DNA from 2 places in the Pedobacter sp. NEAU-ZC8 genome. Region 2 is predicted to be linked to the other one. Evidence: riboswitches for the same ligand, from Rfam matches in the RefSeq annotation. Region 2 holds a riboswitch; the other holds the start of a gene.
What was found. A riboswitch is a leader RNA that binds a small molecule or an ion and turns the genes downstream of it on or off. The one in region 2 is predicted to bind S-adenosylmethionine.
Positions count from the first base shown of each region.

Region 1 (3,420 bases), on a different contig from region 2:
GGATGGTAGACCCGAAAGTGCAATGGCAGGCATTCGAGTCCTTGATGTCGACCATTACACCCGATGCATTGGCGCTGCCTGAGCAGCTGATCCAAAAGATTCCACCACGTCCTTCCGGTTATCCGGCTTCCATAGAGACGTTTAAAGGACATACCGGACCAACATTCGACCCGATCGCTGCAGCCGAATCAGCCGCCAGTACTACGCTGTCTTACCTGCTGGATGCTGAACGGGCGAGCCGCTTGATCGAGTATAATGCCAGAGACAAAAAGAACCCAAGCTTTATAGAAGTTGCTGACCGGCTAGTTGAAAAAACCTGGAAGACTGGAAAAGAAAAGGGCTATAAAGGAGAACTACAGACCGTGGTGAATAACCAGGTGCTGAAATACCTGATCATGCTTGCAGCGAATACCAGAGCTTCTGAAGTTGTACGCGGGCAGGCCTTGTATGAACTTGAAGAACTTAAAACCTGGATGAATAACAAACTGCCCAATGCTGATGCAAGGGATAAGTCGACCTACCTGTTCGCGCTGTCGCAAATAGATGAATTTAAACGGGAACCCAACAAGTTTGTAACTCCTGAAGCTACTGAAATGCCGCCAGGCGCACCAATCGGCATGCCTGGCATGGATTTCTTAAGTCAATGCAGTTACAACAACCTGTAACTATTTTGCCATAGGATAACCTTTATCCGTCCAATCGGCTTTGATGCTGGTTGGAAGGTTCAGGATCTTGGCATTGGTATAGCCTAGCTTTTGCAGCATATTAAAAGCGGGCTTTACATTCGGGCAATGCTCAAAGGGGCAACAGCCACAATAAATGACAATCGGGCTGGTCTTCGGTTTATCCTTTAATTCGGATTTAAGCTGTGCCAGCCCTTCTTCTTTACTTGCCGCAGCAAGTTTCTTTGCACCCTGGATGTTACTCACGAATCCGATGTTGTAAATGTTCGGCTTCGCCGCCCTTGGATTCTGAAGAATGTCGACCAAAGTCTTGGTTTGCATCAGATGTTTATCCGGCCAGACCTGCTTTTTCAGGCTGAGGCCCTGCGCATTAGCTGTTACCACAAACAGCATACAGGCAAGGACATTTATACAAAGAAATTTAAGGTTTTTCATAGCTGGTAATTTTAGGTAAAGATAGACGCTCCTATCCAAAGGGAAGCAACCAGGTTCAGAATAATATTTGGAGCAGAGCAACTGGTTGGACGCCGTTTACAATTTAATTGGCCTAAAATCCATTTTTCTTGTTTTATAGTATTCTTTGTTGCATTTTTGTAGCTGCTTATAGAGAAAGATGGAGGGACAGACCCTGCGAAGTCTTAGCAACCTGTGCTTACAAGGTGCTACATTCTACTGGAGCCATTTCATCGCGGCTACAGAAAGATAAGTGATTCGAATCCTACCCCGGAATCTTGATTAAGCCTTTAGTATACACGCCTTTGCAATGATCTGCGAAGCAGGTATGCTTAATTACCTAGGAAATGAGCATTAGAGAAGAACTCGAAAAACGCATACTGATTATCGATGGTGCTATGGGCACCATGATCCAACGTTACCAGCTTACAGAAGCTGATTTCAGAGGAGAAAGGTTCAAGGATCATCCTTGCGACCTGAAAGGGAATAACGATTTATTAAACCTTACACGCCCTGATGTCATCAAGGCGATCCATCTGGAGTACCTGAAAGCAGGTGCCGATATCATAGAAACCAATACCTTCAGCACACAACGGATCTCCATGGCCGATTACCAGATGGAAGACCTGTCTTACGAACTGAGCTATGAAGGTGCAAGAATTGCCAAGGAAACCGTAAGGGAGTTTATGGCTGAACACCCGGAGCGCAGGAGTTTTGTGGCTGGGGCCATTGGCCCGACAAACCGCACGCTTTCCATGTCGCCCGATGTGAATGACCCTGGTTTCCGCGCCATTTACTTCGACGAGCTGGAAGCCGCCTATACCGAGCAGGTACGTGGACTGGTTGACGGCGGTGCTGATGTACTTCTGATTGAAACCATCTTTGATACGCTGAATGCAAAGGCTGCCATCGTGGCCATCAAAAAGTATGAACATGAAATAGGCCGTAAACTGGAGATCATGATCTCCGGCACGATTACGGATGCTTCCGGCCGGACCCTATCTGGCCAAACGGCAGAAGCATTCTTAAACTCGGTTGCGCATGCCAAACCGTTAAGTATTGGTTTTAACTGTGCCCTGGGTGCGAAAGAAATGCGGCCGCACATTGAAGAGCTTTCCGCAAAAGCAGGCTGCTACATTTCTGCTTATCCGAATGCAGGTTTACCAAATGAGTTCGGCGCCTACGACGAGCAGCCACATGAAACCGCACACTTCGTGGAAGATTTCATTGAGCATCGCTTTGTGAATATCGTGGGTGGTTGCTGCGGCACCACGCCTGATCACATCAAGTGCATTGCCGGGAAAGCGAAAAATGTACAACCAAGGAAGATTCCGTCCATTGACATGCACCTGCGTCTCAGCGGACTGGAACCTGTTACCATCACCCCGGAGAGTATCTTCGCAAACATCGGCGAACGGACCAACATTACCGGTTCGCCTAAATTCTCCAAGTTGATCCTTGGAGGTGATTATGAGGGAGCACTTAGTGTAGCCCGCCAGCAGGTGGAAGGTGGTGCCCAGATCATCGATGTGAACATGGATGAGGGTATGATCGATTCGGAGGCTGCCATGACCAAGTTCCTTAATCTGATCGCCTCTGAACCGGACATCTCGAAACTGCCCATCATGATCGACTCCTCCAAATGGACGGTTATTGAAGCAGGTTTGAAGTGTATCCAGGGAAAAGGTATTGTGAACTCCATCTCCCTGAAGGAAGGTGAAGAGAAGTTTAAGGAGAGTGCAAGGAAGATCATGCAGTATGGCGCAGCTGTGGTGGTGATGGCCTTCGATGAACAAGGACAGGCAGACAACCTGGAACGCAGGATTGAGATCTGTCAGCGTTCCTACGACATCCTGCTGAACGAAGTGGGCTTCTACCCCGCCGACATCATCTTTGACCCGAACATTCTGACCGTGGGTACTGGCCTGGAAGAGCACAACAACTATGCGGTAGACTTCATCAACGCAACCCGTTGGATTAAGGAAAACCTGCCGCATGCACATGTGAGTGGTGGTGTTTCCAACATCTCTTTCTCTTTCCGCGGCAACAACACCGTGCGTGAAGCGATGCACTCCGCGTTTTTGTACCACGCCATCAAGGCTGGCCTGACAATGGGTATCGTGAATGCGGGCATGTTGGAGGTGTATGAAGAAATTCCTCCAGTACTATTGGAACTGGTGGAAGATGTCCTTTTCAACCGTCGCGATGATGCCACAGAGCGCCTGGTGGAATATGCAGATACGATTAAAAGTAAAGGCAAGGAAGTGGTGCGTGATGAAGCCTG
Region 1 covers NZ_JCAJXC010000008.1:127,732-131,151, forward strand. Annotated here, with positions in the region: gene AC5WJX_RS08555 (zinc-dependent metalloprotease) at 1-665, shown strand, start outside; gene AC5WJX_RS08560 (rhodanese-like domain-containing protein) at 666-1,118, opposite strand; SAM riboswitch class I at 1,282-1,392, shown strand; gene metH (methionine synthase) at 1,484-3,420, shown strand, end outside.
Region 1: another riboswitch for S-adenosylmethionine. It lies ahead of metH (methionine synthase); the one in region 2 lies ahead of AC5WJX_RS03755 (O-acetylhomoserine aminocarboxypropyltransferase/cysteine synthase family protein).

Region 2 (3,420 bases):
TGTCCTCCAAGGGAACCCCCAATTAAAACCTTGATCGTTTCAATCCCAAGATGGGCGGCGAGCAGCTGATGTGCTTTCACCAGGTCACGGATGGTAAACTCAGGAAAGGAAAGATAGTAGGCATTGCCCGTAATTGGATTTACAGACAAAGGATTAGTCGTCCCGTAATGGGAACCAAGTACATTGGCACATATGATATAGTGTTCTTCAGGATTGAACAACTCTTTCTTACCGAAGAGCCCTGTCCACCAGCTAAAGACATCTGAATTCGCCGTCAGTGCGTGACAAACCCAGATCACGTTATCTTTTTTTGCATTCAGCCGGCCATAAGTATGGTAAGCAACTCTGAAGTTCTTCAGTTGCTTACCACTTTCGAGTGTCAGGCCTTCTGCGGCATGAAAATATTGTACTTCGCTCATTTCAAATTAGCTTGCAACATCCGTACCCGAGATCTTTTGAAATGCCTGTTCAAAGTCAGCTTTTATGTCGTCAATATGTTCAATACCAACGGATACTCTCAATTGTGTAGGTGTTACACCTGCCTGGCGTTGTTCTTCAGCGCTCAACTGTTGGTGTGTTGTTGCAGAAGGCTGGATGATCAACGTTTTTGCATCACCCACATTGGCCAAGTGGCTCACCAATTTCAGATTGTCTACCAGCGTAATAGCCTGTTCTTTTTCCCCATGAAGTTCAAAAGACAACACCGCGCCGAATCCATTCTGAAGATATTTCTTCGCTAAAGCGTGATATGGACTGCTTTCTAGTCCAGGGTAACTTACGCTCTTCACCGCAGGATGTTTCTCCAGCCATGTTGCTAAAGCCAAAGCATTTTCAACGTGACGCTGTACACGTAATGATAAGGTTTCAAGACCCTGAATCAGTAAAAAGGAGTTAAAAGGAGAGATGGAAGGACCGAAGTCGCGCAAACCCTCAACTCTTGTACGGATTGCGAATTGAATGTTTCCAAAAGGACCACCAATTCCAAAAACATCATTGAACACCAGACCATGATAACCTTCGGACGGTTCGGTAAACTGCGGGTATTTACCATTGCCCCAGTTATAGTTTCCGCCGTCAACGATTACACCGCCGATGCTGGTACCATGCCCGCCGATCCACTTCGTTGCCGATTCTACAACAACATTCGCCCCATGTTCCAGCGGCCTGAACAGGTATCCACCAGCACCAAAGGTATTATCTACGATCAATGGCAGATCATGTTTCTGCGCTATGGAGGAGATCCTTTCAAAGTCAGGAATGCTGAACGAAGGATTTCCAATGGTTTCTACATAGATCGCCTTTGTTTTCTCATCTATCTTGGCTTCAAAATCCTGAGGATTATCACCTTGTGCAAACTTTACTTCTATACCCAGCTTTTTGAAAGAAACTTTAAACTGGTTGTAACTGCCACCATATAGGTGTGTCGAAGAAACAAAGTTGTCGCCTGCTTGTAGAATGTTTGTCAAGGCAAGGAATTGGGCTGCCTGGCCAGAACTTACCGCCACAGCAGCTACACCGCCCTCCAGTGCAGCGATACGCTTCTCAAAAACATCCGTCGTCGGGTTCATTAAACGGGTGTAAATGTTTCCGAATTCCTTCAATGCAAACAGGTTTGCACCATGTTCTGAGTTCTTGAATCCGTAAGAAGTGGTTTGATAAATTGGTACTGCGCGAGATCCTGTAGTTGGATCAATCTCTTGACCTGCATGTAGTTGCAGCGTTTCAAATTTATATGAAGTTGACATATCTTTAAATTAGTTAAAATTATTCTTGTAAAAAAGCGTACCCCGTTACGAGGCCTTCCTAATTGAATGGCTTAACAAAAAAGGAAGATTTTTGAGTTTAAGATATGCAACAGCACATATCATCTGCAGCAGCTACAATTCTGCAAATGTTAGTTCCCGGTAGGATAAGAAGGTTGGATTGTGGCAAATGATTTTGTCTGACTGCCAACAGACGTTGATGGTTCGTTTTCATTTAGTTTAATATTATTTTTCCAGTGGCTCCATGCCCTCTGGTCAGGAATTGGCACCTTCTCGTGTTAGGAGGGTTGCCAGTGGGTTAATGAGCCTGTCTCTCGCCACTTCTTAATAAATCAAACCATTTACCGGTATTGATTAGTTCAGCATCGCTGATGTCACAAATGTATATTTTAGATCTTCAAGTTCAAAACTTTATTCTGAAAAAATATTATCAGCTGCCTAAAATTCGGATACTTGGAGCTAAAATATACGTTTGCCAAATAAAATAATTAGCCAAGGGCTTGGTTAAAATCTTCAATCAAGTCATCTACGTGCTCCAGCCCAACCGATATGCGCAGTAGGTTACCCGGAGTTTTGGTGTCAGGGCCCTCTACAGAGGCCCGGTGTTCGATCAGACTTTCTATGCCACCAAGACTCGTCGCTTGGGCAAACAACTTCACTTGATTAACCACCTTTTTTGCTTCTTCGAAGCCTCCTTTGATCAATACTGACATCATTCCACCGAAATCAGACATCTGTTCCTTTGCGATCTGATGTTGGGGATGTGAGGCTAGCCCTGGATAATAAACGGCTTCGATCTGCGGATGTTTTTCCAGGTACTGCGCCAAGGCCATACCATTGCTGCAGTGCCCGCGCATGCGGTAGGGCAATGTTTTGATACTTCGCACCAACAGGAAGCTATCGAAAGGTGATGGTACTGCTCCGCCAATTTGCTGGATATTACGGATTCGTTCCCAAAACTCATCCTTTTTCGCAGTAATCAAAGCGCCGCCCAGCACGTCGCTGTGTCCTCCAATATATTTAGTCGTGGAGTGCATCACAATGTCTGCACCTAAGGTAATAGGTTGTTGTAATATCGGTGAAGCAAAGGTGCTGTCGCAAGCCAGGATCAAATTATGCTTTTTGGTAATCGCACTGAGGGCCCTGATGTCTGTGATCTTCAATAGTGGATTAGATGGGGTTTCGATCCAGATCATCACCGTGTTTTCTTTAATGTAATCGGCAATGCCCTCCGTGTTGGTGAGGTCAACAAAATCGATCTCCAGGCTGTCTTTAAAAATAGTCTGCAACTGTTTCTTAAAGCCCCAGTACATATCATCTGGTGCGATGATGTGGCTGCCAGGTTTCAGCGCCTGAAATACTGCCATTCCTGCTGCATTACCTGAGGAAAATGCGCAACATTCGACACCCTTTTCTAGCGTAGCGAGTAAATTTTCAAGCGTGGAGCGGTTTGGATTGCTGACCCTGCTATACATATGTCCGCCTGGGTAGCCACCATTCTCATCCCTGAAAAATGTGGTAGATAAGCTAAGTGGCTGAGTAACATCACCCGTATTACTCTTTACTAAGTTCCCGGCATGTATGGCAATGGTTTCTGTTTTCATTTTAGTGTATTTTAAATAACGTTCTTTTGATGAACAAAATTAAGGTTCGGAAT
Region 2 covers NZ_JCAJXC010000003.1:127,006-130,425, forward strand. Annotated here, with positions in the region: gene AC5WJX_RS03750 (homoserine O-acetyltransferase family protein) at 1-419, opposite strand, end outside; gene AC5WJX_RS03755 (O-acetylhomoserine aminocarboxypropyltransferase/cysteine synthase family protein) at 426-1,745, opposite strand; SAM riboswitch class I at 1,986-2,097, opposite strand; gene AC5WJX_RS03760 (trans-sulfuration enzyme family protein) at 2,252-3,367, opposite strand.